Linked DNA regions of Rubripirellula tenax. The protein of the gene in region 2 interacts with the protein of the main gene of each other region in a pairwise test. Links are inferred from orthologs where the notes say so. Each region holds a gene or a part of one and is shown on either strand. Other genes may lie near its edges. The genes, in order: Poly51_RS18500 and bioB.

Region 1 (15,631 bases), on a different replicon or contig from region 2:
AGTCAGCCCAATTGGATTTCAACACGACGATGGAGACTTCATCACGAAGCGTCATGCGGCGAGGATTCATCAAAATCACATCACCCGTCTTGCGGCGGTGGTCGTATGCGTCGTCACCGATCACGCCTAAGACCTCTTGAAACGACAGTCGATTGGATCCGGGGACGTTCAGCATCCGAGTCGCGAAGGGTTGCGTCTTCCAATCGCCAAAGATGCGGTTCATCAATGTCATTGGCAGCGACGTGCCACCCCAACGACCGTTGCATTCGATGAACTGCATCTGTGCTGAATCGAAATCGTCGCCGATCAGGACCATGTCGAACGAGCAACGCCCGACATAACCGAGACGTTGATAGACGCGAGCCAGTTGCAGGCATTGTCGAGTGATTCGAGCACGCAGGTCGTGAGGAAGATCGGCGGCACCGAACCCGGCGAACCGTCCTTGGTCGCCTTCCATCCGTTGCACAAAGATGCCTTCCAAAATCGGCAATTGGTCGGAACCAGGTGGCAACCAAAGCTGCGCCGACGGAGCAGCGATAACGTCGGTCTGCCACGTCGTGACCAGCAATTCATCGCCATCCTCGTATCGCAATTGTGGTAGTTGTTGTCGCAACATCCGATCGACTTCCGTCAACGATTGGTCGCGAATCTGCTGCATCGCAAACACCAAGTTGCCTTCGCCGCCGGCCGCGTTGGGCAGTTTCACCGCCACGCAACAAGCCACACCCTTAAGTTCTTGAAGCCGACGCGCCGCATTCGCGGTGTTCCACACGACATGACCGGGCGGCGTAGCCAATGGGCCAAACATGCGTTGCACCAAACGCATGAATTCGCCCTTGTCATTGGCAAAGTGGGTGACTTCCGGCGGGGCACCGATCACTTGCAGCGGACGATGGCTGGTTTGATGTAGCAACAATGCCAAATGCCACACCGAGTGCGAACCCATGTGTGGGTGCAAGTATCGTAAGTCGTTTTGCCTGATCGCTTGCACCAATTCACGCCTCGTTTGGCGGTCTTTCCACAATGCTTCGGCAAGATGAACGCCGTTACTGTGTTTCAATTCCTCGTTGGGTCGCGGGGCGATCCGATGCACGTCGCCAAGCCCCAATCGGTCGCGACAGTATTTTTCGTAGGCTTCATCGGCGTACCACGACGTGGCCAGGAAATCACCGTCGACCGCACGGACGCGGGCACGTTCTTGAAAGAACGATTGATCGGCATCGTTGATTCGTCGAATCTGGCTGAGATCGTCCAAGTGCAACGACGGAGAGGAAGCCAGTTCAGTTGCTTTGAACGGCGACAACAGTGAACTTAGAAATAGCTCCGGGTGACGGGCGAGCAACTCCGACGCGACCCGGTCGGCGAAGTCGATTTGATCCTTAGTCAGGTGACAACAAGCGTGATCGACAATCGGGAACCAGTCGTTCATGTCAGCTCCAAGCTCGCTGGTTCGATGCCGGGGATGGGAGTCGACCGTGTCTGGATGTTTTCGTCGATCGCAATGACCGTTGCGTCGGGGATCGCATCCCAGGTCTCATGCGACACCGGTTCCGAGGCGATCACAACCGCCCGGTATTGAAATCCGGGCTGATGTTCGACGTGGGGGATGCCACAAATTTCGCAATCTCGGATGCCGTCGCGGTGCGTCCAATGAAGCGAATTTCGCAAGCGTGTCGCGATCATCATGCGACCGTCGGTCAGAACGATGTTCAGCTTGGCGAGTTTTTCAGGCATTGCTCGGCGACACCTGGAGTCGAGCTCTGCAAGACTGTTTCCGACCACGGCGATTGCATCGGACAGCGAGTTGCAATGCGATTCGCTGACGACTTGTTCATTCGCTAAACGTTGCATCAACCAATGAAACAGCAGTTCACTGTCGGTGCTGCCGGCGATGGACTTTTGATGAGTGACGGATAATTCATTCGTCATTTCCGGTCGCAGCGTGTCGATGCCCTGAACGGTCCCGTTGTGTGCGAACACCCAGCCTCCCCAGTGAAACGGATGGCAGTTTTCGATTGCCGGAGTCCCGACCGTCGCTAACCGAACATGCGAGATGACGGTTTGCGAATAGACGCGTTCGGCCGTGTTGCTGAAGTGCAAACCGTGATGGGCTGCCGCGGCGCTGCGTTCCACATGTGGCTTTTGCCCTTCGTAGTATCCAATTCCCCAACCGTCGGAATGCGATCGGCCGATTTCGTCCGACTGGCTTTGGATCAGCAACGCATTCTGAGCGTGGACGAGAGTGCATTCCACCTTGGTCGCTTCGTTCGATCGAAATCCATATAGTCGGCACATGATAGAGGCGAGAATGCACGTCATGTTCCAATAACATGAAAACCTCTTGTCGAAATGAAAGGGGAACAATCTTTGCAACAATCGGATTGAACTCAGGAGACATTCCATGACCCATGCTTGGAAACAACTGCAGCGAGCTTTCGTTGAAGATCATCGCACACTCACGCAGGGCTACCTGCGTTTGCTCCGTTTGCTCGACGAGGGTGAATTTGCCAAGGCGGCCGTAGAAGCTCGACGGCTCGATGAATTGGCTGGCCCGCACATCGCGTTTGAAGAAGCGTTCTTGTACCCCAAGGTCGGCGAGTCACGGGGCGAAGACTACACGGGAAAACTCTACGCCGAGCACGCCCAAATCCTTGATGCCCTGATTGAGTTACGAGGGCTCGACGCCGATTCGGACTTGAGTAACGAGGCGGCGCAGAGCCTGAAGCAACGCTTGCAACACGGCCTGGATCACGCCGCCACGTGCGGTACGCTGTTGAGCCATTTGAAAGCCTTGCCGCCGGATCAGCAGGATCAGGCTTTGCATCAACTTTTAGATTTTCGCATGCGCGGCACCGCCTGGTCACAATTGGACGGGTACAAAATGCACTAAAATGAGTGAATTATCGCACGTGTGGGCGGATGTGCACACGCAATCGCATCGGTTCGGCGGGGTATGTCATTCGCATCGGTTGTGTGATGGAAACCTCAAAACATTTATAGTATCTGAGAACTCACCATGACGGAAACGCCCATCAAACTTCTGCTCGTTGACGACGAAGAGGATTCCCGGCGATCGTCAGCCAAATGGATGACTCGCAAGGGACATGACGTGACCGACGTTTCCAATGCCGCCGACGCGTTGAGTTTGCTGGAGCGTGAATCGTTCGATGTCGGTATTTTTGACATGAACATGCCAGGCATGTCGGGTCTGGAACTGCTGCAACGCATTCATCAAGACAAGATCGACATCGAAGTCATCATGCTGACCGGACAGGGCACCGTCGAAACGGCCGTCTCGGCAATGAAGATGGGGGCGTGCGATTTCCTGAGCAAGCCGTGTGCGCTCGGCGATTTGGAGCATCATTGCTTTCGTGCTCGCGAACGACACGAGCTGAAGAAAGAAAACAAACAACTCAAAGCGGTTATCTCCCGCGTGCGACCGGCCGCGAAATTGATCGGTGAATCGCAATCGCTTCTTGATGTTTCCAACCTGATTCGCAAGGTCGCGCCGACGACGAAACCCGTTCTGATTCAGGGCGAGAGCGGTACCGGCAAAGAGGTCGTCGCTCAAGCGATCCAACAAGCCAGTCGGGTCGCCGACAAACCGTTTGTGACGGTCAACTGCGCCGCACTGCCCGAGAACCTTGTCGAAAGCGAATTGTTCGGGCACCAGAAAGGATCCTTCACGGGGGCAACGGCGGAAAAGCCAGGACTATTCGAGATCGCCGACGGCGGAACCCTGTTCATTGATGAAATCGGCGAGCTGCCGCCTTCCCTGCAGCCGAAGTTGTTGCGTGTTTTAGAAGACGGCTCGCTTCGCCGCGTCGGTTGTCACCGGCAACGGAAGGTCAAAGTCCGAATCATTGCGGCGACCAATCGTGACCTGCAAACCGAAGTCGACAACGGCAACTTCCGCGAGGATTTATTTTATCGGATCAACGTCCTGTCGATTACCCTGCCACCGCTTCGCGAACGAGAAGGCGACATTGACCGGTTGATTGATCACTTCCTGCCCCGGTCTTATCACATCGACGATGCCGCTCGAGAAGCGTTGAACGCGTACCCGTGGCCGGGCAACATTCGTCAACTGATCAACGTGATTGAGCGGGCCACGATCTTGGCGGATGAGTTCGACATCACGCCGGACGATTTACCGGCCGAGATCGTGGACTACGGACAGGTGCCGTCCAAGACGACAAGTGAGGCCCTCCCGGTTGGTACGCCCGTTGTGGTTCCTGAGCCATCGCATCCGCGAGACATGCTTGGGGATACTCAGTACAAGCTAGACGACATCGCCCGCGTTCATGTTTTGGAAGTGCTCGAAAAAGAAAAAGGCAACAAAGCCGGTGCGGCTCGCAAGCTGGGAATCCATCGTCGCAAACTGTACCGGTTGCTCGATCGTTTCAACGGAAAGGCCGACACGGAATCCAGCGACGACGAATCGGCCTGCGAATCGGTGCTTTGAAAGGTGACGCAGAGTCGGGGAGACGCGGGGACGCAGAGTTGAAGAGGCGAAATCTCTGCGACTCTCCGTCTCCCCACCTCTGCGTCCAAATTTTCACAAGCCATTGACGACGCGATGAAAACCGTCCTTGACCATCCGTTCACCGAAATTGATGACCAGACCCAATTTGAGATTCATCAACCGTAAATAGGTCAGCACCTGTGCGGCAAAGATGTCGTTGTACTTCGATGTTGCTTTGCATTCGACGATCACCAAATCGGCAACAAGTTGGTCCAACTTCAACGGACTCGATAGCTCGATGTTTTTGTATCGTATCGGAACAATTTTCTGCCGCTGGACGTTCAAGCCCGCTTCTTTCAGTTCCCAAGCGAGTGCCTCTTCATAGACGCTCTCAAGTAGTCCCGGACCACCCAATGTTCGATGCACTTCAATCGAAGCGTTCAAGACAACTTTACTGACATCGTTCTCATGCATGGGAGATCCTCACTTTAACACGTTTGCGGACTCTAGGGCCAAAACAACGGGCCCAAGCCTAACCCACAACTCTGCGTCCCTGCGTCTCCCCGCCTCTGCGTCAACTTCAATTCATGGCGAGTCGATTATCCACGCTCAACCACTTTCCAATCTTCACAGCGATTTCCGAATCCGATGGAATCCGTCTTTGATCTCGTCACCGACAAGTTGCAACGCATCCCAAACGTCTTCGCCGGTTTCTTCCATCGCGTGTTTCAGCGGTTTATAGCGTGTATTCAGTTCGTCGAGTTTCTTCCCAAGTCGCTTTAGTTCGCTCTTGGCTTCCTGCTTTCCGAGATGCATTTGCAGCGTCAGTTCGTCACGTTCCTCTTTGAGATCGTCGATCAAGTTGGAGATCAGTCGACTTGCGGAAGCAGGCATGGTGGGGTTCCTTGAACAAAAACTTTGAGACGAACAGCAAGGTGATGGCGAGACGCTGTGGTCATACCGTGAAACGTTTTTTCTCGTCGCACCGCAAAGCAACATGGCAAGCCGCGTACCGGTGACCGTTTGCCGCGAACTTGGGTTGGACGCATCACCATTGGCGCACCCGGTTGGTCCTGATTGTCACACCGGCGCGCGATCAGGGCCATTTCGCTCGACAAATCATTGGGGAACAGCGTTTGCCATGTTGGTCATGTGGAACGTTTCTTGTCTTCTCTTTTTGGATCCACACCATGTCCGGTGAACTTGCCACGAAATATCTAGGGATCGAGTTGGTATCGCCCGTCATTGTGGGTGCGTGTCCGCTGACCTTGGAACCGGAAACCGTGCGACAGTTCGTGGGTGCGGGCGTCGGGGCGGTGGTGTTGCCGTCCATGATGCAAGAACAGATCGTTCATCGATTGATGAAACCCCATGATCCACTCGGGGCGATCGAAAAGAGTGGCTACCAACCTCAGCAAGACAAGTACAACGGAGGCACGGAAGCGTATTTGAAAACGATCGCGACGCTGAAGAAAACCTGTCCGGTGCCCGTCATCGCGTCGCTGAGTGGTTCATCGACGGGGCCATGGCTGGCCTATGCGATGGAGATTGAATCGGCCGGCGCGGACGCCCTGGAAATCAACTTGCAGCAAGCCATCTTCGATACCCGGGAAACCTCCAATGATGTCGAGGCGAGGCTTTGCCAATTAGTTCATGACGTCCAAGCGAGACTAAGCATTCCCGTCGCGGCCAAAATCAGCCAGCGTTACACCAATGTGTCGTCAATGGCTCGGCAGCTTCACGAGGCCGGTGCCGCTGGCTTGGTAGTGTTCACGCATGTGCCGGCCTGGGACGTCAGCACCGACCGGATGCACTGGATGATTCATTGGGAACTGTCACCGGTTGGATCACTCGGTGGCATTTTGGAAGGCGTTGTCCGTGCATCGTCCGCCGATCAAGGATTGTCCATCGCGGCCAGCGGCGGCGTATCCACCGCGGAAGATGCGATCAAAGCGATGATCGCCGGGGCGGATGTGGTCATGGTCACGTCGGCGGTGTACCGCGAAGGCCCCGACGCCATTCGCAACATAGTCGACGGCATCGAGCGGCATCTGGGACGGACGCACTATCCCACGTTGAAACAGTTCCGAGCGGCGTGCCCGAAGGAGCATTTTGATGAAGAACGCTTGCTGCGTCTGGAACACGTCGATCCGCTGACTCGCGGCGACACGTACTTTGACCCGACGCCGACAGTCAGTCCACAAACCGGTGATGCCTTCGGGCACCGCAACTAACAGGAGACGAGCATGGTAGTCATCCAATCATCCGATCCGATTCATGCCAGCGAGCAGATCGAAGGGGTGCATGAAAACAAAGCCTTTGCAATGCAATTGCGTGCGATCGCTGACCTGCTCGAAGAACAGAAAGCGAATGAATTTCGCGTTCGTGCTTATCGTTCGGCGGCCGAGACGCTGGACCATCTATCGGTGCCCGTCCGCGACGTCTTCGATCGCGAGGGAGCGGATGGTTTGATCCGACTCCCGAAGATCGGACATTCGATCGCAAGTTTGTTGGAATCGGCCATTCGTGTTGGGCGGATACCGTTGTTGGATCGCTTGCGTGGCCAATCCAACGCCGAGCATTACTTTGCCACCTTGCCGGGCATCGGGCCGCAATTATCGCATCGGATCTACGAACAGCTTCACATCGAAACGATGGCGGAATTGAAGCAGGCCGCCAGCGACGGTCGGTTGTTACAAGTTCCGGGCCTGGGACGCCGGCGAATCGAAGCCATTCAAGGCTGTTTGGAACGACACGGTGTCTCGCCGCACGATGACAGCCAAAATCGCGTGACGACGGAAGCGATCTCCGTCGACGAATTATTGGACATCGACCGTGAGTATCGACGACGTGCGGAGGCAGGTGACCTGGAAAAGATCAAGCCATCGCAAGGCAGTGCCAGCCAAACGGATTGGCTGCCCGTCATGCACACCGATCGTCAGGGACGTCATTATACGGCGATGTTTTCAACGACCGTCCACGCTCAAGAGCAACACGCGACGCATGATTGGGTGATCGTTTTCCGCGATGATGCCAATGCGCACGGACGTTGGACGATCATCACCTCACAGTTCGGCAAACTCAAAGGACTCCGCATCGTCCGCAGTCGGGAAGACGAATGCCAGAGCTATTATCGACAACACAATGCGGTGCGTGTTCGCGAAGCCGGACACGCACCGCATCCGGAACTTCCATCCTCGTGGGATGAGGATGAAGGACGACGTGGCGTGCATGGGTGAGAATTGAAGTCACGCAGAGCCGCGAGAGGCGGGGAGCCGCAGAGGAAAGAAATCGTTGCTTTTTCTTGTACAGACTGACTTCTCTGCGTCACTGCGGCTCCCCGCCTCTGTGTCAAATTCATTCGGCCTGATTCCGCATTGACGTGACCACTTGATGGATCATCGCTTGTTCTTTTTTGGAGACCTTGCCGAAACCCAAATGACCCCCTGACGCCTTCGCGACTTCGGTCATCTGTTTTTCCGTCAACTCAATCAATCGCTTTTGAGCGACGTCGGACGTCTTCGAAAACAATTCATGGATGTATCGTTTCCACGCATCGACGCCCAATCCCGGCGGCCGCCGAGTCAGCCATTGATCCAACAACACCCACGCGGTCGTGTCCTCGCGAATCGCCAATCGCACCGCCTGCGTCATGACCGCATCTCGTTCGCGGGCGTCGGCGTTCTCTTCCGCCCAAGCGACCAACACCAGCGGGAACAACCGCAGTGCCATCAAGCCATCGGCGGTGATGCCTAGCTTGCCCAGTTCGTCAAGCAAATGTGCATCGCGGATGCCTGTCTCACGTAACAGCTCTTCGCGTCCGGTCGGGCTGCTGGCTTCGCTTCGCAATCGTTGCAGGATCTGTTCTTCCAAGTCTTGGAAGAATTTGTCGGTTTGAGCTTTACGATCCAATGGGGATCCTTTTTTCGTAGTGTTCATCGCGGTGGGTCTTCAAGAACGGGTGCGGATGTTTGCCACCGAGTTTCGCAAAGGATGTACCGGCTGACATTTCGCGACACCGTGATCGCCGACAACCATCCAAAGCGATCCTGATCGCGCACCTGTGCATGGAAGCACGGTTGTTGGCGACGTGTCAGACGATTTGATGGTGTTTTCGTCTTGGCATCGTAGCTGCGTTGGTTGTTGGTCCACGCAAGGAGACCAACCCGGGAGACCAAACATGAAAAAGATTCTACTCGCCACCGACGGTTCGACCGTGGCCGAAGACGCCGCTCGCTTTCTCGCTCATCTGCCTCATGACGAAATCATTGAACTGACCATCGTTTCGGTATTGTACGTTCCCGGGACTGATCAGACGTACCTCGCCGGCGACTGGATCGAGACCTGCATGGCTCAGGAACGAAAGGCCGCCGACAAATCCTTCGCCAACATTCAAAGGCTGTTTGAGGGGGCCAACGTTTCGCTGAAGCATGTCATTCGCGAAGGCCATCCCAGTGAAACAATCGTCGCGATCGCTCGCGAATTGCAACCCGAACTGCTGGTCGTCGGGGCCACGGGGCATTCAGCTGTCGCTCGAGTCCTACTGGGCAGCACCAGCGACTACGTTGCCACGCACGCACCTTGCAGTGTCCTGGTCGTTCGTCCCACCGAGGCTTTGCAACAATCGCACTCGTTGCGAGTGGCGATCGGATACGAAGAAAGCGGTCCAGCCCAAGCCGCATTGGAAGAGTTTGCCGAGTTCGGTTGGGCGGGGCAAACCGACGTGCGAGTCGTCTCGGTGACGTGCCAACCCGATTTCTGTGACTTGCCCTACGAAGGACCGTCATCGGAGTTCATTGAAACGGCCGTCGAGCAATTGCAATCGTCGGCTCCACGTGCGACCGGCGAACTGATTCACAGCGATCACATCGGCGAGGGGCTGATTCGCTACATCAAGTCCAATGACATCGACCTGATTGTCGTCGGCGAAACACCTCGCACCCGACTGGGCCGTGTCTTGATGGGCAGCATGACGCGATTTGTCTTGCGTCACGCTCGTTGCAGCGTTTGGATCACTCGCAATCGAATGATTCACGGTGTCGATAAGAGCGTCTCGCAAACTCAAACGGCCACTTCTTAGCGAAAGAAAACATTATGAAAAAGTTCAAACACATTCTCGTTTACGCGGGAACGCAGCATCCCGAATTCGCGGTGGCTCGGGCGACTGAATTGGCGATGGAAAACCATGCTCAATTGACACTGATGGATGTCGTTAAGCCCATCCCGAAAGCCTTGGGTATGATGACTGATGTGGCCAAACCCGAGGAACTCGAACGGCTTGTGGCCGCTGATCGCCGGCGTCGATTGCTGGACATCGCCGGCGACTTGTCCGACACCGGCGTGCCGCTGGATGTGGTGGTCGCGATCGGTGATCCGGCGACCGAGATCACGCGGCAAGTGGTCAACGATCAGCATGATTTGGTCGTCAAGACGGCCGACGGTTTCTCTGCCGCCGGACGATTGTTTGGCAGCGTCGCGAAGTCGTTGCTGCGTCTTTGCCCATGCCCGGTGTGGTTGCTCAAACCGGAGATCCACGGCAAATTCGATCAAGTCGTCGCCGCGATTGATGTCGAGTCGGACGACAAAAAGCACGCTGATTTAAACCGAAAGATTCTTGAACTGGCCTATTCGATCGCCCAACGCGACAAGGCTCAACTTCATGTCGTCGCCGCATGGCAAGTGTGGATGGAAGATTCGATGCGACGCCACGCCGGTGATGATGCGGTGGATTCGATCCGGCAAGATCATCACGCCAAGGTCCACAGGACTCTCGACGAGCTGTTGCAAGCACCTTACGCCGATGCGACGGACGTTCACTTGCATCTGCGTCAGGGTTCACCCGCCGCGGTCATTCGCAGCGTCGCCGATGAAGTCGAAGCCGACTTGATGGTGATGGGAACCGTGTGCCGCACCGGCGTCGCGGGTTTCTTGATCGGCAACACAGCCGAAACGGTGATCCCCGACGTGACGTGTTCGCTGTTAGCGTTGAAGCCAGACGGCTTCGTTTCGCCCGTCGAGATGTCACGCACGGTTTTGATCGAAGACGACCAGCCGCTTCCCTTGATTTGATGAATGCCATGGAAAAAATTCCTTGCCGCCGTGATCTTACTCGCCGCGATCGGCATTGCAGCCGTCTCGTTTACTGCGTTTGCCCAGACTCCCGCACAGCCGATCGTCGAAAACCCGCCCACCAAATTGACCCCGCTTATGCGGATGAAATTGGACAAGTCGAGAGCGATCTTGGAGGGCTTGACGCTGGAGGAGTTTGGCAAGATCGCCGCAGACGCTCGGTCGTTGCGGTTGTTGAGCACCGAGTCGGGATGGAACGCAATCCAGACGGCGGAATATGCATCGCAGAGTCGTGACTTTCAGCGTGCAGCCGACCTGATCGCCGAAGCCGCCGAGGCGAAAGACATTCATCGAGCCACGATGGGCTACGTGGCGTTGACGGTTCGATGCGTGGAATGCCATTCGTACATGTGAAAGCGCCGGAACGCGTTAATGAAATCGCAGGCCGAGTAGCGGTTTGCGGAACCCGTGCCCCGACGCCAGCGGGCCGGTCGATGAAATCTAAGTGCCCCTTTGATTTCGATCGTGTCCGCTGGCGTCATTTTCTCTTTGCGTTGAATGAACGATGGCCACACCCACCGACGAAAGCGTCTGCACCGAAACACTGATTGCCGGTCTTCAACGTCGCGATGCTTACCCGCACCCTGTCAACAAACCCGTGGTCGTTCACCAAACGCATATCTCGCTGGTTTTCCTGGCCGGTGAGTATGCCTACAAAGTCAAGAAGCCGATCAAAACTGATTTCCTCGACTACAGCACGCTTGGACTTCGCGAGTATTGCTGCCACGAAGAACTGCGTCTGGATCGTCGATACGCGGACGATCTCTATCTCGACGTCGTACCGGTCACGCTTTCGGGTGCAAACGTCGCAATTCAAGGCGACGGCGAACCGATTGAGTACGCCGTCAAGATGCGGCGGTTTCCAGCCGGAACGCTTTTAAGCGAACGTGTCGACGCAGGAAAGTTGACGTCCGACGAAGTGTTCTTGCTGGCTAAAACGGTCGCGATGTTTCATCAATCGGCCACGAGGGGTAACGATGAGATTGCCCGCCAGTGGCCCGGTTTTTTGGTCAGCAACGTTCATCAGATCATCGAAACGCTGCAGCAATCGACATCGCCGAACGTGGCGGTGACGTTGAAAGTCCTGCGCGTCTGGTCGAGCGACTTCTTTGGTCAGCATCTAGATACACTCACCCGCCGAATCGACGCGGGCTATGTGCGGGAATGTCATGGTGACCTGCATCTGGCGAATGTTGTGCATTGGGGCGACAAGCTGGTGCCGTTCGATGGCATCGAGTTCAACGATCATTTGCGTTGGATCGACGTGCTCAGCGACGCCGCGTTCTTGGCAATGGATCTGGCCGCACGCGGGCATCTCGATTTGTCTCGTTCGTTCATGAACCTATATTTGCAACACACCGGCGATTATGATTCGATGGATTTGCTGCGGTTGTTTTTGTTCTATCGGGCGTTGGTGCGGGCACTGACGGCGTCGATGCGATCGGACGAGAACGACGTGCGTGCGCACGTTGATTTGGCCTATCGGTTCACGCTGCGAGAAACACCGCAGCTTTGGATCACCCATGGTGTCAGTGGCAGCGGCAAGACCACGCTCAGCGAAGCCGTTGTTCAGCGGCACGAAGCGATCCGACTTCGCAGCGACGTCGAACGCAAGCGTCTGTTCGGTTTGTCGCCCACCGACCGGCCGGATGCGGACCTGGTGGCGTCGATGTACTGCGACGATGCCAATGAAAAGACATACCGGAGATTGAGTGATCTGGCGGCCGGTATTCTGCGAGCCGGTTACAGCGTGATCATCGACGCGACGTTTCTGAAACGATCCGATCGGCAGCAATTTCATGAACTCGCTAAGGACCACGGCGTTTCGTTTGCGATCCTGGATTGCCACAGCGACCCACAAACGCTGCGTCAACGCGTTGCCGATCGGGATGCCCATGGCGACGACGCATCGGACGCGGACCTGGCGGTGCTGCAACACCAACTCGCACACCAAGACCCGTTGTCGGATGCCGAACGCGAGCACGTCGTTGACGTTCCCGACACGGTTCAAATCGCCGAGCACCTCTAGTCACCCCTTCTCTATACGATCGAGGAACCTGGTCATGTCTTTTCAATTGGTCACGAATTTCGGAGGCCTTCGTCTGGCCTCGCCCGTCATCGTGGGCGCGTGCCCGATGTCAATGAACGAGCACACGCGATCGGCGATGCAAAATGCGGGCGCCGGAGCAATTGTGCTGCCATCGTTGTTTGAAGAACAAGTGATCGAGCGGAGCCTGAAGACTGGCAGGCCGATCACTGGCCGTGAACGATCTATCCTGGCTCAGTCGCAACGAACCAAACACAACTGGGCGTGCCCAACCGCCGAGTCGTATCTTGCACTGGTCAATCGGTCGAGCACGTTGCAGGGCATTCCGATCATCGCCAGCCTGAACGGGTTTACCGCCGGAGGCTGGATGGATTTCGCCGGTGAATTGCAAGAGGCTGGTGCGGCGGCGATCGAATTGAACGCTCATCAAGGCAGAGCAACCGATTTCGAAAGCTCCGCCGAGATCGAAACCACGATCTTGGATGCGGTACGCGACATCAACGCGGCGATCCAGATCCCATTGTTCGTTAAACTCGGACGCAACTTCACAAGCATCCCTCACGTCGCCCGGCAGTTATTGTCCGGTGCGTCGGGCATGGTGCTGCACAGCCGCGCCCCCAGCGTTGACCTTTGCTTGGACACATTGAAGCTGGCCAGTCGTTGGCGATTGACGCGAGCCGATGAAGAGCCTGATTCGTTGGACATGCTGATGCAGGTTCACGGCTACTGTCCCGCGATGCCGTTGGCGGCCAGTGGCGGAATCGGCCATGCTGACCACTTGATCAAAGCCCTGATGGTGGGCGCGGACGTCGCGATGGTCACCTCGGCGATCTACCGCGAAGGCCCGGACGTGATTCGTAACTTGCTGGACGGGCTGACCCGATTCATGGAGTCGCATCACATGCAATCCATCGCCGACTTGCAAACTCGCCGGCCGCTACAGTTCAACAGTGATGAAGAACGAGCCGCCTACATCACGGCCCTCACCGCTCATCTGGACGCCACCGAAACCCGAGTCACTACCCCCACCCTCCACGCCGACCGCTGGGGCCATCCGGTGGATTGAACGATGCAAGAAGAAGGTGACACAGAGTCGCGGGAGACGGGGAGACGCAGAGTAGAGATTCAGATAAATCGCGAGTCTCTGCGACCCTGCGTCTCTACGCCTCTGCGTCAACTTCTTTTTAAATCTGAGCTGGCTCAACAACCGGCAACTTGGATTGCACCCACGCCTTGTAGCCGCCGACCAAATCTCGGACGTCTTCCGCACCATGACGTAGCAATAAACTGCACGCGATCGACGATCGGTATCCGCCCTGGCAATGAACGACCAAAGGGCCTTGAGTAGGCACCTCGTCAATTCGATCTTGCAGTTGATTCAGCGGAATGTTGACGCTGCGGGGGATGTGACCAGTTGCGAATTCCTTTTCACTGCGAACATCTAACACCGTGGGTGAAGCGTAGAGTGCATAAACGGCCGGGGCGGTGATCCGATGAACGGTAGCGAGATGTTCGGGGTACTCGGCGAGCGATGTCATTCCCCCATCGAGATATCCGGCGACATGATCGAATCCGATCCGGCCGAGACGCATGACGGACTCTGCCAAACGATCATCTTTGGCGATGACAATGATTGGCGAATCCTGTTTCAGCACGGTGCCGGCCCAAGTCGCGTACTTGCCGTCGATGCCAACGTTGATCGCGCCGCTCAAGTGGGCACCGGCAAAGTCGATCGAGTCGCGGGTGTCGACAACCTGGGCACCGCTGGACTGCATCTCCAATACCTTCGCCAGCGGCAGTGCCGTCAAGTTCCCCGCCATCGTTTGGTCCAGACTCTCCCGTTCCTTGCGGTTCAAAACCGCGTCATGAACGAAGTAGCCGGGGGCTTCGGGTTGATCCACTTCCACCAGCTTGACGAACTCCGACTGCGACATCGGCTGCAGGGCGTAGTTGTATTTTTTCTGTTCCCCGATCGTCGAAACGGCTTCGTCGCTGAGTGCTTTTCCGCACATGCTGCCCGCACCATGAGCGGGATAGACCAGCGTTTCGTCGGGCAAGTTCATCAGTTTGTGATGCGTTGAGTCATAGAGCATCACCGCAAGTTCATCCGCCGTCACGCCAATAGACGCCAGCAGGTCAGGCCGCCCGACATCGCCGATGAACAACGTGTCGCCGGTGAATGCCGCCTTGGGTTCGCAATCGCTTTCGTCAAGATCGAACGCGAGGATGGTGATCCCTTCTGGTGTGTGTCCTGGTGTCTCCATCGCTTGCAAACGCACGCGTCCTAGTTCGATGGCATCACCATCACGCATCGCCTTGTGAGCAAACTCGGCTTCGGCACGTCGCCCCATCACAATCTCGGCACCAACGCGATCTCGCAGTTCGATGTGGCCGGCAACGAAGTCGGCGTGAAAATGAGTCAAGATGACGTACTTGATGGTGTAGCCTTTATCCTGAGCATCTTGGACGTAGTGATCAATGTCTCGTTGCGGGTCGATGATCACCGCTTGCTGAGTAGTTTCGTCGGCGACCATATAGGACGCATGCGAAAGACATTCGAGGTAGTAACGTTGGATAAACATGGGCGAGTTCCTTTGAGTTGGGAGCGAGGGAATTTGACGCAGAGTCGCGGGAGACGCGGGGCCGCAGAGAGGATGTGCGTGTGTTTATTTTCGTCGTCGTTGTCTTCTCTGCGGCCCTGCGTCTCCCCGCCTCTGCGTCACGTTTTCTCACCATTGAATTACATGCACATCGGATGCCATTTATGACTTTAAATTGCGAATCAGGACGACAATACTGGACGCGGCGACTTCGTAAAACACATCGGGAACCAAGTGACCCGACGATTCATCGAGAATGTCATTTGGACTCTGCTGCGACGTATCGACGATGCGTGTCCAGTCGCCGATCGTGCCCTCTTGAATTCCAAACCTTGCCGGCGCATTTGCGTTGTTGATCATCACGTAGAGGTCTTGGTCTCCCTGCGATAC
Region 2 (15,567 bases):
TCGCCGAAGCCGGCACGGGCACGGGCAAGAGTTTCGCGTATCTGATCCCCGCGATCCTGCATGCGACGGAAAACCAAGTCGCGGTCGAAACCGAAGAGACCGGCGAAGGCGACGGCGAGACCACCAAGCGTGGCCGACGCATCGTGATCTCGACGCACACGATCGCGTTGCAGGAACAGTTGGTCGCCAAAGACGTGCCGCTGCTCAACGCCGTCATTCCTCGCGAGTTTTCGGCGGTGCTTGTCAAAGGCCGTTCCAACTACATCTCCATTCGCCGCATGGAACGCGCGATCGCGAAAGCGACGACACTGCTTTCGACGGACACTCAACATTCGCAATTGCGTGCGATCAAGGCATGGTCGAAAGAAACGGCGGACGGATCGAAGTCGACGCTGCCGATGCGGCCTGATCCGGTCGTTTGGGACGAGGTCGTTTCGGACACCAGCAATTGTTTGGGCCGAAACTGTAAACACCACAAAGAATGTTTCTACTTTCGCGCCCGCCGCCGCGCGATGAATGCCCAGTTGATGATCGTCAACCACGCGATGCTGTTTTCGGATATGGCGTTGCGTCGGCAAGGCGTTTCGATCCTGCCGGATTACGACGCGGTGATCTTGGACGAATGCCACACGATCGAAGCCGTCGCGGGCGACCACCTAGGGCTGCGGTTGACCAGCGGCCAATTCGATTACTTGTTCGATCGGCTGTACAACGACCGGACTCAAAAGGGACTGCTCGTCGAGAAAAACTTGACGACGCTGCAACAGATGGTCGATCGTTGTCGTTTCGCGTCGACGAACCTGTTCGCGGATTTGCTGGATTGGTACGACGAAACAAATACCAAGAACGGTCGCGTTCACAATGTGGACATCGTTGACAACCCGCTTAGCGAAGTGATGGAATCGCTGGCCGGACAGCTGCAAAAACAAGGCGCGGCACAGAAGACGGAAACCGATCGCAAAGATTTCGAGTCCGCGTTTGATCGCATGATGTCGCTCGCCGGCGGGTTAAGGCAATGGCTTCGCCAAGAGGTTGCCGACTCGGTCTATTGGATCGAGCGAAGCGGTTCGCGCCGCGGAATGGATCGCGTTACCCTAGCCGCGTCGCCGATCAACGTCGGTGAGACGCTGCGAAAAGAACTTTTCCAAAACGACATGATCCGCAGCGTCATCATGACCAGCGCTACGTTGGCGACGGGCAAGGATGACTTCAAGTTCTTTCGTTCGCGGATCGGGCTAACGAGCGGCTTATCGGTCCAAGTCGGCAGCCCGTTCGACTACGAAAAACAAGCGAAGCTGGTCGTCGTCACGGACTTGCCCGATCCGTCGAAGGAACGGGAAGCCTTCGAGAAATCGTTGCCTAACCAAATCAAACGATTCGTCGGACACACCGATGGTCACGCGTTCGTGCTGTTTACCAGTTACGGGTTGTTGAAACGCTGTGCCGAGGCGTTGGCGCCGTGGTTGTCCGAGCGGGACATGCAGCTGTATACGCAAGGCGGCGAACAGAGTCGGACGCAGTTGCTGGATGCGTTTCGTCGCGCCAGTCGCGGAGTACTGTTTGGGACGGATAGCTTTTGGCAGGGCGTGGACGTGCCGGGCGATGCGCTGACGAACGTGGTGATCACGAAGTTGCCGTTCGCAGTGCCGGACCATCCGCTGCTGGAGGCGAGGTTGGAATCAATCAAGGCCGGCGGCGGCAATCCGTTCGGCGAATATCAACTGCCCGAGGCGGTGATCAAATTTCGCCAGGGGTTCGGGCGACTGATTCGCACTCGAACCGATACAGGCATCGTGGTTGTGCTGGATCCGCGCATTCGAACGAAGCCGTATGGTCGCACGTTCGTCCAGTCGCTGCCGGATCTTCCGGTTCATTACGTTTCGAGGATCAAGAAAAAGAAGTAGTTTGCGCTGCGAGAAAATTCGGTCGTGGCATGATGTGGCGAGGGTGTAAACTGCTTTGCAGTTCGATCCCGCGAACGGAATCGCGGGTCCACATAGGGTTGCCCGTTTGTACCTTCCAAGTCCCTCGCTCATGCACCTTCGCCTCTTCATCCCGTTCCTGCTGTTGGCCGCGCCTGCGTGGGCCGAGACGGTCACGTTCAATCGTGACATTCGGCCGATCCTTTCTGAGAATTGCTTTCACTGCCACGGTCCGGACGAAGCGAAACAGGAAGCCGGACTGAGGCTGGATATTGCCGGCGAAGCTGATCTCGACGAAGTCATCTCGCGGATCACTTCCGACGACGTCGACCTTATCATGCCACCGCCAGATTCCGAGCGTTCGCTGACACCGACGCAAATCGAGCGTGTCAAACAGTGGATTGCTGAGGGCGGTGAGTATCAGGGCCACTGGGCGTTCATTTCGCCGACACGCCCCCGGCTTCCCGATCCGGCGAATCGATCGCTTGCGCCGATCGATCAATTCGTCCAGCGGAAACTCGACGAGCAAGGTTTTACGCCTGCTCCGCCGGCTTCCAAAGAAACGTTGATCCGCCGAGCCACGTTCGACGTGATCGGTTTGCCGCCGACGATCGATGAAATCGACGCGTTTCTTGCCGACGAATCGCCTGACGCGTACGAGACTCTGATCGACGGACTTTTGGCACGAAAAGAATTTGGCGAGCGGATGGCGTCGGATTGGCTGGACGCCGCGCGGTACAGCGACACGTACGGGTTTCAAGTAGATCGCGATCGCTTCGTCTGGCCATGGCGTGACTGGGTCATCGATGCGATCAATGACAACCTTTCCTACGACCAATTCATCACCCAGCAATTGGCGGGCGACCTGATGCCGCCTGCTGAGACGCCCCAAGCGACTCGGCGCCAGATCTTGGCAACCACGTTCAATCGCTTGCATCCGCAAGAATCTGAAGGCGGCAGCGTTCCCGAAGAGTATCGAATCGAATACGTGACCGACCGGGCCCAAACGGTCGCGACCGCGATGATGGGACTGACGTACGAATGCTGTCGTTGCCACAACCACAAGTACGACCCGATCAGCCAAGAAGAATATTTTCAGTTGACGGCGTTCTTCGACAACATCGCCGAAGCTGGTTTGTATTCGTACTTTACCGATGCGATTCCAACGCCAACCTTGCGTTTGCCGACACCCGATCAAGAGACGTCGCTCGCCAACGCGGAAACCACAGTCGCGGCCGTCGAGAAATCGATCGTGCAGCGGCAACATCGACATCGCCCGTTCTGGAAGGAACAAATCGAAAGCGGACGTTTCGTTGACTTCAAGTTTGCCGAGCCGATTTATCGTCTCGAATTCGATCGCTCGCCGTCCGGCGGAAACAAAATTGTCGAAGGCGTCGACGGCGACGCGTTTTTGTTGACCGGCGACGATGCCGTCCCTACTCCGGTCGGCAATTTCGATCGCAGCGAACCGTTCTCGGTTTCCATTTGGGTCAAGACGCCCGACGCAAAGGAACGCGCCGTCATCTTCCATCGATCGCGGGCGTGGACCGATGCGGCCAGTCGCGGCTACGAGTTGTTGATTGAAGACGGGAAATTGCAATGGTCGCTGATCCATTTTTGGCCCGGCAACGCGATCAGCATCAAGGCGGTCGACCAGATTCCGATCGACCAATGGATCAACGTGGTCGTCACCAACGACGGATCGAGTCGCGCGGATGGCCTTGCGATCTTCGTCGACGGCAAAAAGGCAAAAGTCGACGTCGTTCGCGATGCGCTGACGAAAAACATCACCGGCGGCGGTGGTGACACGATCGCCGTCGGCGAACGATTCCGCGACCGTGGCTTCAAGAACGGCAGTGTCGATCGGTTGCAGGTGTTCGACGTGTCGCTAACAGACTGGGAAGCGGCCAAGGAAGCGAATCGTTCCATGCATTCGCCGGGCGCAATGCTCGACCACGCGATGGCACGGCACGATGCGGAATTACAATCGCTTGCATCGGAGTTGACTTCGACCCGCCAGCAGAAATGTGGTATCGAAGACGGCATTCAAGAAATCATGGTCATGCAGGAACTCGACCGACCTCGCCCCAGCCAAGTGCTGGGCCGAGGCGAGTACAGCCAGAAGGGTAAACTCGTGACGCCGGGAACACCCGCGGCACTGTTGCCGTTCCCGAAGGACGCACCGTCGAATCGACTGGGGCTTGCCCAATGGTTGGCCGACCCACGGCATCCGTTGACGTCGCGGGTCGCCGTCAATCGATATTGGCAAATGCTTTTTGGAACGGGTCTGGTTCGTACGCCGGAGGATTTCGGCAGCCAAGGGATACCGCCGACGCATCCGGAACTGCTCGACTACCTTGCCGTCGAGTTCATCGAGGGCAACTGGGACACGAAAGCGATCTTAAAACAGATCATGACGTCGCGGACTTATCGGCAAGACAGTTTCCATCCCGACGACTCAGTCGCGCAGTCCGATCCCGACAACGTGTGGTTGGCTCGGTTTCCGTCGTATCGATTGCCTGCCGAGATGCTGCGTGACGCGGCGATCGCGGTCAGTGGCCGATTGGTCAAACGGGTCGGGGGCGAACCTGCACGGCCCTACGAAGTCGAAGTCTCGTACAAGCCGGTCGATCGCGATAGGAGCGATGGACTGTATCGCCGTAGCGTTTATACGTACTGGAAACGAACGGCTCCGGCGCCGGTGATGATGACGTTGGACGCATCGACGCGAGATGTGTGTCGGGTCAGCCGCGAACGCACGGCGTCTCCGATGCAAGCCTTTGTCATGCTGAACGGGCCGCAGTACATCGAAGCATCGCGAGGCTTGGCTGAACAAATTTTGCGATCGATTCCGAGTGATCGCTTGATCGAAGATGGAATCGCAATGGCGTTCCGCACGCTGACCAGTCGACGGCCGTCCGACGACGAGACTCGGTTGCTCGGCGAGCTGTTTGAATTGCAATCGAAGTACTTTGCTGCGGATTCATCTCGAACGGAAGCGTTCTTAAAGATCGGTGATGCGGCAGCGGACGGCCAGCTTAACGCAAACGCGCTGGCGGCGATGACCGTGGTCGTCGGGACAGTCATGAACTACGACGGAAGCATGGTGAAACGATGAGCGGGTTTTCGAGACGAAGTCTTTTGCAGTCGACGGGACTGGGGTTCGGCGCGTTGGCGACGAACCATTTGTTGGCGAGCCATTCGGAGGGAGCCGCCGGCGGCATTCTGTCGGCGCTGCATCATGCGGCGAAAGCGAAGCGGGTCATTTTCTTGTTCATGTCGGGCGCTCCGTCTCAGTTGGATTTGCTGGACTACAAACCGCTGTTGAACGAAAAACACGGCACGGAATTGCCCGACGAGGTGCGTGGGACTCAGCGATTGACGGGCATGAGCGGTAATCAGTCGAGTCTGCCGCTGGCGGGCTCGCCGTTCAAATTCGGCCAGCACGGACAGGCCGGAACGTGGGTCAGCGAGCTGTTGCCACACACGGCGTCGATCGCTGATGACATTTGTGTGATCCGTTCGATGCAAACCGAAGCGATCAATCACGGGCCGGGTGTGACGTTCATGCAAACGGGCAGCATGATCCCGGGTCGACCCAGCATGGGCGCGTGGATGGATTATGGACTTGGCACGGACAACACCGACTTGCCGGCGTTCGTGGTGATGACGACCAAGGACCAAAATTACGGGCAACCCTTGGGCGCGCGACTTTGGGGCAGCGGTTTTTTGCCCAGCAAGCACCAAGCGGTTTCGTTTCGAAACGGCAAAGATCCGGTCTTGTATTTGTCGAATCCCGATGGCATCGATCCGGCCAGCCGGCGAGCGGCGATGGACACGCTTGGCAAATTACACGATCTAGAATTGGCGCGTCACGCCGATCGTCAAATCGAGACTCGAATCGCACAGTACGAACTGGCGTTTCGAATGCAGGCGTCGATCCCCGAAGCGACGGACTTTGCCGACGAGCCGGCCGATGTGGTGGATTCGTACGGGCCAGACGCGAAGGCGCCGGGCACGTTCGCGGCCAATTGTTTGATGGCACGTCGGTTGGCCGAACGCGGTGTTCGGTTTATCCAACTGTACCACAAGGGTTGGGACCACCACGGCGGCTTGCCAGGCAGTCTGCCTAAAAGTTGCAAGGCGACGGATCAGCCGTCGGCGGCACTGGTGAAAGACCTGAAGCGGACGGGGTTGCTCGATGACACCTTGGTGATTTGGGGCGGGGAGTTCGGGCGGACGAATTATTGCCAAGGTCGTTTGACGGCGACCAGCTTCGGTCGCGATCACCACCCACGTTGTTTTTCGATTTGGATGGCGGGCGGCGGCATCAAACCGGGAACCGTGCACGGCGAAACGGACGAATACGGCTACAACATCGTCGACAAGCCGGTCCATATCCACGACCTGCACGCAACGATCCTGCACCAGATGGGCATCGACCACGAACGACTGACGTTCAAGTACCAGGGGCGAAACTTCCGTTTGACCGACGTCCACGGCCACGTCGTCCAAGACATTCTGACCTAAGTGGGCAGCCCTACCAGCCTGTTGAAAAAGGGGGCTGACCCTTTGGAGACGTTGCTGAAACATTGTGAATTCGAAACGTCGGAGAGGGTCACACCCCTTTTTCAACAGGCTGCTACGTGGCCCCGCGACGCCGTTCGCGGGGATCGAACGGCAAAGCAGTTCACAGCCCTGTCACGGTGTGCCCGGGCCACACAAATGTTCGATTGAATAGCCACTAAAACGATCCGCCCGAACTCGCTACACTCTCTGTCTTACGAACCTTACGACGTTTCAGTTAGACGAGAGAGAGTGACAGGATGAGCGAAGCCAAAGTTACCGGCGTAGTGCATTTGATCGAAGAAACCAAGACTTACGGTGCGAAGGGCTTTCGCAAGCGGGTTGTGGTTTTGGAACAGGACAAGGGCAGCTTCACCAACTACGTGCCTGTCGAATTCACCCGCGATTCGTGCGATACCGTTGATGATTTGAATGTTGGTGACGAGGTCGAAGTACAGTATCGATTGAACGGTCGTCGCTGGCAGAAGGACGAGCAAAGCGAAGTCAAGTTCTTCGTCAACGTCGAAGCCACGTCATTTCGCGTGACGGGCGACGGGGCAGACAGCCACACGATGCGCGAGCGTACCAGCGACCCCAACGACGCCTTCAGCGAAGCCGGCGACGACGAAGCGCCGTTCTGAGGAATCGGTATTGGGGGTTGGGTTTCAGGTTTTAGGAAATGTCGTTGACCCTTTTTCCTAATTCCTATCTTTACCCCCGCTTGGTAACCCTATGTGGACCCGCGACGCCGTCGCGGGAATCGAACTGCAAAGCAGTTCTTAACGTCGCTATGGCGTGCCAGGGACACGGCCGTGCTGAACTATGCACCCATCTTCGTCGTGACTTCAAAGCCCATGTCCGCGATCATGTCGTAATCGGATTGAGGGGCCTGTCCCTTGGTCGTCAAATAGTCGCCCACGAACAGGCTGTTGGCCACGTAAAGTCCCATCGGCTGCATCGATCGCAAGTGGATTTCGCGACCACCGGAAATACGCAGTTCTCGCGTTGGGTTCACGAAACGGAACATCGCAAGCGCTCGCAAGCAATCGTTGGGCGACAAGTCCGCATTGCCTTGCATCGGCGTTCCCTCGATCGCGTTCAAGAAATTCAGCGGAATCGACTGCACGCCAAGTTCTTGCAGATCAAACGCCATCGAGACGACGTCCTCGTGCTTCTCGCCCATGCCAATGATGCCGCCGCTGCACATCTCCATGCCCGCATCGCGGACGTGACGCAGCGTTTGCACGCGATCGGCGTAAGTGTGCGTCGTACAGATTTCGGCGTAATGATCTTCGCTGGTGTTCAGGTTGTGATTCACGCGATCGACGCCGCACGCTTTCAAGCGATCCGCTTGCTCTCGCGATAGCAGACCCAAGCAGGCGCAGATGTCGAGTCCGTACTTCTGTTTGATTTCCGGCACGATCGTTTCGACGGCACTCATTTCTCGCTCGTTCGGACCGCGAGCCGAGATGACCAAGCAATACGTTTTCGCGCCACGTTCTGAAGCGATCCGGGCAGCGTCGAGCAGGTCATCCCGTTTTAGGATGTTGTGTTTGGGAACGGGCGCGGTCGAGATTTTCGATTGGCTGCAATAGTGACAATCCTCGGGACACAGGCCGCTCTTGGCGCTCATCAAGAAGTAAAGCTGCACCGTGCGGCCGAAATACTTTTGGCGGATTCGGAACCCGGCGGCCAAAAGAGCCAGCACGTCGGTGTCGGGTGCTCGCAGGATCGCCAGTGCATTTTCACGGCTGATTGGCTCGCCGGCCAAGACTTGCTCGGCCCATTGATCGTATGGATTACCGATTTCGGGTTTGGTTTCGACGTTCAGCATCGCGCCAGGTTACCTTGGTGGGTGAGTTGCGATCGGGGGAAGGATCGGCCACTATGGTGCCGCCCAACACGGCCGGAGACAAGTCGGCACAGCCTTTTCTCACTTATTCATCGAACGTTTGTCGCAGAAGCCTTAAAATCAGTCCGCCATGCACCCCATTTTCCTCCGCATCGGATCGCTCGCCGAGATCCACGCCGCGACGGCAACCATGCCGCTGGAGCGGGGGCGTCGCGTGATCGCCCGGACGGGTCGAGGAATCGAATTGGGCGAAGTGATCGGCCCGTGCCGCGACCCAAACGCGTCCGTCAAATCGCAAGTCACGGTCGTTCGAGGGACCACCGACGAGGACGAATTGCTGATCCGTCGCCTGAATCGGCACAAACGCGAAGCAATTCAGTTATGCCGAACGGCTTTGGCCGAAGCCGGATCCAAGGCATGCCTCTTGGATATCGACCAGATCTTTGACGGCGGGACCCTGCTGATGCATTTTCTTGGCCCGGCCGATGATATCGCCACGTCGATCACGCAAGAGATCGCGAAGAAGTACGAGTCCATCGTCCGCAGTCGCCACTTCGCCAAATTAATGCAGGACGGTTGCGGCCCCGACTGCGGCACCGCCGAAGGTGGCGGTTGCGGCACCAGTTGCAGCGGGTGCGCCGTCGCCGCGGCTTGCAAGTAAGGGTTCGGCTACGAGGGTGTCGTCGACTGGTTTCGGTACGCGTTGGCCGCCGCCACGTAGTGGTCGGCCGCGTGTTTGGCCCGAGCGATGTTCGCGGGTGTCAGTTCGCGGATCACCTTTGCCGGTACACCGACCGCCAAGTGACCGGGTGGGATTTCCATGCCTTCGGTCACGACCGCGCCCGCGCCGACGATCGCACCCGCACCGACTTTGGCACCGTTTAGAACAACGGCGCGGATCCCGATCATCGCTCCGTCGCCAATTGTGGCGCCGTGGACCACCGCTGCGTGCCCGATCGTGACGTCGTCACCGATCACGCACGGATATTCAGGGTCGGCGTGCAAGACGCACAAGTCTTGCACATTAGACCGTTCACCGATGACGACACTTTCGGTATCGCCGCGAACAACCGCACCGAACCAAATGCTTGCACCGGAGCCCGCCGTCACGTCGCCGATCACTGTCGCGTTCTTAGCAATGAAAACGGATTTGTGTACCCGTTCAGGATGAAACGTCGCGTCGATCACTGTAGACCTCCACAGAACATTCGTATTGCCGCTTCGGCATCGTCGGCCGCCAACGACTGGATCGTGCGGGTTGCCGGGTCGATGCAGGTCGTCACGAGCGCCGATTCGTTCATGCTGGCCAATCCCCGATAGCGTTGGCTGGTGTAACGCACGCCCTTTGCGTCAAGCGCGTCGCGGATCTTACCGTAGTGGTCTTCGTTGTAGGCGTGCAAGCGATCGTCAGTATCCGGTGAAGTGATCTCGTACAGCGGTGGTCGGGCGACCCAGATCCGGCCGTCGTCCAAGATGGGGCGCATGAATCGATAAAAGAACATCGACAGCAGCGCGCCACAATGGATGCCGTCGGCGTCGGGATCGAACAGCATGATGATTCGGTCGTATCGCAGTTTCGTTGGATCGAGTGTGTCATCCCAGCCCGCGCCGATCGAAGATGTCACGGCCGTGTACCACGGATTGCGAGCGACGGCTGACTTGCGCGCCTTTACCGCGTTCAGCGGCTTGCCTTGCATTGGCAGCACTGCTTGCGTTTCCGAGTCTCGGGCGCGAACGACCGATTTCGATGCCGAATCACCTTCGACAATGAACAGCTCGGCACCCGAACCGACACCGCTGGCGCGACATTCGTGCAGCTTGGTCGGAACGATGCGAAACATGGTCTTCTCGGTTGTTTTTCAGTCGGCAGTCAAAACAGCTTTGAGCGATCCTACCGCGCTGGGCTATACTTCTCTATCCTTCGACCGCTGCGGTTCTTGTCTCCTTGATTGCTGGTTCTAGTGAACGCACCCGACGCCCCCGAAACGCGATTGAGTCTGCTGTTTCGCGTCGGTGACGGCGACGACCAGGCGGCTTGGGACGAGTTTGTTCAGATTTACCATCCGGTGATTTACCGAACCGCCCGATACAAAGGCTTGCAAGACGCCGACGCGATGGATGTCGCCCAAACAGTGCTGATGTCGGTTGGCCGGGCCCTGGCCAAGCGGCCGCACGATCCCTCGCGCGCTCGTTTTCGAACGTGGTTGAACACGGTGACTCGAAACGCTGCCATAAACGCGCTTCGCGGCAAGACGCTGGATCGGGGCACCGGCGACTCGGGCGTCCAAGCGATGTTAAACGCGGCCGAGGCCAAGCCGCTTGATGACGGCGACGTCTTGGAGCGTGAATACCAAAAAGAACTGTTCCGCACCGCCGCCCGCTTGGTCCAGCCGGAGTTTGCCGGCGACACGTGGCAAGCGTTTTGGCGAACCACCGTCGACGGCGAACCGATCGCCGATGTCGCCCTCGATTTGGGCAAGCAGCCCGGCAGTGTGTACGCGGCCCGAAGTCGGATCATTCGTCGATTGAAGCAGGAGATCGAGCGGTTGGGATGATTCGTCGTGAATCTCCACACGCGGTGCTGTCAGAATCCGGCGGCTCGGTTGTAGAACGTCTATGGAAAATTTTACCGCCCAAAACTCTCCGTGCGACTCCGATCGCATCGACCGGTATTTGTCCGGCGAGTGTGACCGAGGGGAATCCGGAGAATTCGAACGCCATTTGGACGAATGCGATGAATGCCGACAAATCATTGAACGTCGCGCGGCGGAGGAATCGTTTTGGCGATCGGTGTCCGAGAATTTGGACACGCGTCGTGATATCGGCTCGCACGCGTTGATGTTGGATGGTTCAGCATCGCCGTCGGTTTCACAATCGATGGATGATTCCGTGAACCAACGGTACCTGGAACAATGGCTCGAACCGGCGACGAACGACGATACAGTACCGGCGAATGGAAGTGATGTCCTCGGGCGATTGGGCAAATACTGGGTCACGGGCATCGTGGGCGTCGGTGGAATGGGATTGGTGCTCCGAGGCTACGATCCGCTGGCGCAACGCAGTATCGCCGTCAAAACGCTTCGCCAGCATTTGATCGTCAACCCCGAATCATCGCAACGATTTTTGCGAGAGGCGAAGAACGCGGCGTCGATTCGCCACCCGGGTGTGATTCCCATTTATGACGTCGGTACTTGGCGCGACGTGCCGTTCCTGGTCATGCCGTTGATCGAAGAAGGGTCGCTAAGGACGTATGCGATCGAGCGAGAATTTTCTGTGGAAGACATCACCGGCGTCGCGCGCCAGATCGCTGCCGCGCTAGCCGCCGCGCACGATAAACAATTGGTTCACCGTGACCTGAAGCCGTCAAATATTCTGTTGCTCGGCGGAATCGAACAAGTCGTTTTGGCCGATTTTGGTTTGGCTCGCGCGATGGATGACGAATCGTTGACCGTATCGGGAACGTTGGCGGGCACGCCGGAATTCATGTCGCCTGAACAAGCTCGCGGTGACGCGGTCGACGGACGCAGCGATTTGTTCAGCCTTGGCAGTTTGGTCCATTGGATGGCCACCGGTCGAACTCCCTTTGCGGCCGAGTCTTCGTTCGCGGTCCTGTCTAAGATCGTTCACGACGACCACGCGCCGATCCGAAACGTTCGTCCTGAGTTGCCGCCTTGGATCGATCGCTTGGCGACACGGTTGTTGGAAAAAGATCGTGAGCGTCGACCCGAAAACGCCGGCATCGTTCTGCGATGGATCGAACAGGCGGCCGACCATGATCGCGACCCACAGCGGCACCGACTGCCCAACGCATTGTCGACGGCGACGGAGCCACGCTTCCTGCGCGGGAAAGCGATGGTGGGCACAACGATGGGGATCATTGCACTGTTGCTTTGCGGAGCGATCGGTGCTTGGATGATGCCTCGTCATTCGATCATGGACGGTAGCGAACCCACGGAATTCAAACCCACCGTCGTTTCCGCGGCCCCGCTAGATGACTTGGATCGAGTCAACTTGATTGCCGATTTACGCGATGGCAAGCGGGTGCCACAGTGGTTGCACCGACTGGTGCCGTTGCCGGCCAGCGAAATTCCTAGTGAAGCGATCGAGGTGATCGCTGCGTTGGTATCCGGCGATCGTTCCGCATCGCTGTCTCCGAGTGCAATGGATGCGGCCAACGAAATTTTAAACAAAAATCCCTTCGAAGAAACCGTCGAATTGGAAGGCCGATGAAAACCTTGCTCCTGTGTCTGTCAATGATGTTATTCGGTTGTGTCACAACGTCTCCTCCGGTGATGTCCCAAGAGGCGTCCCTACGTTCGTGGACCGATATCACGGGGCGATTCAAAATCAACGGCCGGTTGATCGAAGTCCGTGATGGCGATGTCTTTCTGCAAGACTCGGCGGGAAAGACGATCAAGATCGCGGTGTCGCGTTTGAGCGTCGACGACCAGAAGTATCTCGAAGCAGGGGACAACCCGTTTCAGATGGTCGACGATGGCGAAGCCGTTGATTCGCCGACGGATAAACGAGCGGAATCCGGTTCAAGTCTGGGCACTTGGTCGTCGATTCGGAAAACCCGTTGGGATCGGGCTCGAGACATCGTGACGCTTGCGGCAACTCGTTGGAATCCGCCCGTGATTGACGCGGACCTAAGTTACATCCCCGTCCGAGCACCGCTGACTAAGAAGGCGAGCTTTCACGAGAAGTCGCACCCGATCGTGGTCAATGTCGCGATCGGCCGCGCGGTCATCGGTTACACAACGACGTTCGCGGTTCCGAAACCGCAAACGCGTTTATCGTTGATCGATTTGAAAACCGGTCGCAGCGTCCATTCGGATACCGTCGAAGCCGACATGCGTCCGATCGCGTTGTTGGACGACGGAACATCGATTGTCATGGCGGGCAACGCAAACGCTCGAGGAGAATTCGAAAAGAAAGACTCGATGGAAGTTTGGCAATTGGCCAACAAGCAACTCAAACGCTCTGGATCGTGGACTCCCTACCCAGATGATGATACTTCGTACAGTCGGAAAGCCGACGGTGAAATCAAATCGGGCGGCACTATCGATGCAGACTTGATATATACCGTGACCACGAAGGGCCACGTGGCGGTCTGGCGGATCGAGACGCAGTCGCCGGTGTGGCATGGTCGACTTCATTCCCAGTTTTTCGACATCGCACTCTCGACCGACCGGAAATTGATGGCGATCGTTGACAATGAAGTTGTGACCGTACTTGATCCGGTGACGGGCCGCTTGATGGGCCAGCAGGTGATGCCCGAGGGCAGTCGTGTGTCTTGGCCGCGGATCGCGTTCACGCCGAACGGGAAACAGGTGATCGTCAGCTCGGGAAGTCGGCTAATGCGACTGGATCTGGCCCGCGGCGATTGGATCGGACAGGTGGATTTGGATCGCGCGATTTCACTCAATCAGGAGTTCGCGGTGCCAGCGTCCGACTTTGTGCTGACCGACAATCGGATGCTGTTCCACATGCCCACGCAAACCGACCTTTGCCAATACTCCGGCATCGAATCGATGGCGATGGTCGGCAAGTATGCGATGGTGGTCGTGCAAGCGAGCGAAAACGGTTCGCTTTTGCCAACTGAAATGCCGACTCCGATGGCCGCCCAAATGCTTGACCGCGCGATGTCCGATCCCGAGTCGTTCGTGGTTCATCCGGGAGCGAAAGTTTCCATCGATGTGACAGAAATACAGCCCGAGTATCGTGACCAAGTAGCTATCGACCTGAAGGCGGCGGCCACTGCATCAGGCTTGGTCGTCGACGAATGGGGTACGTTGGTGTTGAAGGCAAAAATCAACGGTCCAAGACAAGACGCGATCAATTTTACGGGTCACGGATCTTACATCGTGACTCTGTATCAATCCTTCGTTGATCTGCGCTCAGGCGACGATCTGCTGATTCGTCGCAGCGACGCCAACTTGTCGCCCCACATGTATTTCGACAATCCACGTTCGCTCGAGCGGGCGATCGAACAACTGGGCAAACAACCGAATTTGAATATTTTTTCGGCGATACGCTTTCCGAAATTCATGTCGCTGCCCGAACCATCGGCAACGACCCATGCAAACACAACCGCGCTGACTCACGCTGCGTTTACCTCGCGGGGCGTATCGGAATAGATAGAACGAACGACCCGGGTTGAATCACGCGGGGCTCGACTACGACCCTTCGACTTTGTCCGCCTTGACCAGCAGTTGATCGATTTTTTCTCGGGTCTTGGCTCGCGCTTCTGGGTCGTTGCCGGGGTATGCGATGTCGCCCATGATAAAGCCGTACGTCGGGTGCGTTTGCAGATCACCGAATCCAAGTTCGGTCAAGTCGGCGTCGTAAAGAATCGCGATCGTTGCCATGGCGACGTCACGAAGTTCGGTTCGCACCGCATCGCCGAACACTTCACCCGTTTCCGAAGCCGGGCGTGAATCTTCCAACAACGGCAGCACCAGCAACGCGTGTTCCCGTTTCCCGAACCGGGCGATCACTTGCAGCGCCGTCGACAACGTGTCGGCCTGGTTCGCTTCGGTCAACGTAGCAACGGCCAATGGCAACGCGTCGGCGACGTCCCACGTCATCCCGGCTGTCAACGCTTCGTAGCGATTGGAAAGCGTGCTGCGAATCAGCCAACGGCCAAGCAGCGCACGGAACGAGGGTGCCAGTTGGCCGTTGCGGGCGATTTCGCTGGCGCCCGTTTTCTGTAACACACTCAACAGCACTGTTTCGTAACCTACCGTGATTGGAACTTTGGGGTCCACCGTTGGAAGCACCATCGCGAAGGTGTCGGCACGAGTCGGAAACTTGCGTTCGATGAATGTTCGGTTCTGGACCGTTGCGATCGCCTGTTCTAGCGCGATCACCCGGTCGCGGGTGGAGCCGTCCATCGACGCGGTCAGCGTCGGATGCGCCTGCGTCAATTCGACGAACATTTCGCGGATCGTGCCGTTGTCGCCCAGCATCGAACGAATGACTTCCCAACCAGCAAAGTCGACGTCGCGACCGGCCAAGAAATCGTTGATGCGAGTCTGCATGTCGCCGACGGTCAATTGACGAACGATCTGCTCGGCTCGTAAGCGGACTTCCGCGTCTTGGGTTTCCGCAATCCGGTCGCGTAGTGGACCGACCACGTCCAGCCCCATGTCCATCAACTCGGCGGCAGCCCGTTCGCGTTTTGCAAATTCACCGGATGCCAACTGATCGATCAAGGTGTCAAAC

The links.
Region 1: the proteins of bioB (region 2) and Poly51_RS18500 interact in binary tests that used the Escherichia coli proteins (3 or more experiments, as listed by UniProt). The link is inferred for Rubripirellula tenax from one-to-one orthologs.

Annotation. Positions count from the first base shown.
Region 1 is NZ_SJPW01000005.1:75,590-91,220, reverse strand. What follows is about bases 361-3,267. They hold Poly51_RS18500 (class II glutamine amidotransferase), read right to left. Parts: upstream 2,296-3,267; coding sequence 1,426-2,295; downstream 361-1,425. Other genes in these bases: Poly51_RS18490 (sigma-54-dependent transcriptional regulator), read left to right, coding at 3,017-3,267; Poly51_RS18495 (hemerythrin domain-containing protein), read left to right, coding at 2,402-2,890; Poly51_RS18505 (hypothetical protein), read right to left, coding at 361-1,429. Also shown: more of Poly51_RS18505, read right to left, coding at 1-360; more of Poly51_RS18490, read left to right, coding at 3,268-4,465; Poly51_RS18485 (GxxExxY protein), read right to left, coding at 4,559-4,939; Poly51_RS18480 (hypothetical protein), read right to left, coding at 5,093-5,359; Poly51_RS18475 (dihydroorotate dehydrogenase-like protein), read left to right, coding at 5,656-6,699; Poly51_RS18470 (helix-hairpin-helix domain-containing protein), read left to right, coding at 6,712-7,704; Poly51_RS18465 (hypothetical protein), read right to left, coding at 7,823-8,404; Poly51_RS18460 (universal stress protein), read left to right, coding at 8,646-9,545; Poly51_RS18455 (universal stress protein), read left to right, coding at 9,560-10,534; Poly51_RS18450 (hypothetical protein), read left to right, coding at 10,538-10,948; Poly51_RS18445 (bifunctional aminoglycoside phosphotransferase/ATP-binding protein), read left to right, coding at 11,100-12,623; Poly51_RS18440 (dihydroorotate dehydrogenase-like protein), read left to right, coding at 12,658-13,707; Poly51_RS18435 (MBL fold metallo-hydrolase), read right to left, coding at 13,826-15,223; Poly51_RS18430 (glycogen debranching protein), read right to left, coding at 15,404-15,631.
Region 2 is NZ_SJPW01000001.1:1,004,274-1,019,840, forward strand. The notes cover bases 6,316-9,158. They hold bioB (biotin synthase BioB), read right to left. Parts: upstream 8,323-9,158; coding sequence 7,309-8,322; downstream 6,316-7,308. Other genes in these bases: Poly51_RS03735 (DUF1501 domain-containing protein), read left to right, coding at 6,316-6,452; Poly51_RS03740 (DUF3127 domain-containing protein), read left to right, coding at 6,749-7,129; Poly51_RS03750 (hypothetical protein), read left to right, coding at 8,471-9,001; Poly51_RS03755 (gamma carbonic anhydrase family protein), read right to left, coding at 9,010-9,158. Outside these bases: Poly51_RS03725 (ATP-dependent DNA helicase), read left to right, coding at 1-1,904; Poly51_RS03730 (DUF1553 domain-containing protein), read left to right, coding at 2,035-5,040; more of Poly51_RS03735, read left to right, coding at 5,037-6,315; more of Poly51_RS03755, read right to left, coding at 9,159-9,528; Poly51_RS03760 (toprim domain-containing protein), read right to left, coding at 9,525-10,181; Poly51_RS03765 (RNA polymerase sigma factor), read left to right, coding at 10,302-10,895; Poly51_RS03770 (protein kinase domain-containing protein), read left to right, coding at 10,957-12,570; Poly51_RS03775 (SHD1 domain-containing protein), read left to right, coding at 12,567-14,480; Poly51_RS03780 (hypothetical protein), read right to left, coding at 14,520-15,567. UniProt on the Escherichia coli protein: Catalyzes the conversion of dethiobiotin (DTB) to biotin by the insertion of a sulfur atom into dethiobiotin via a radical-based mechanism.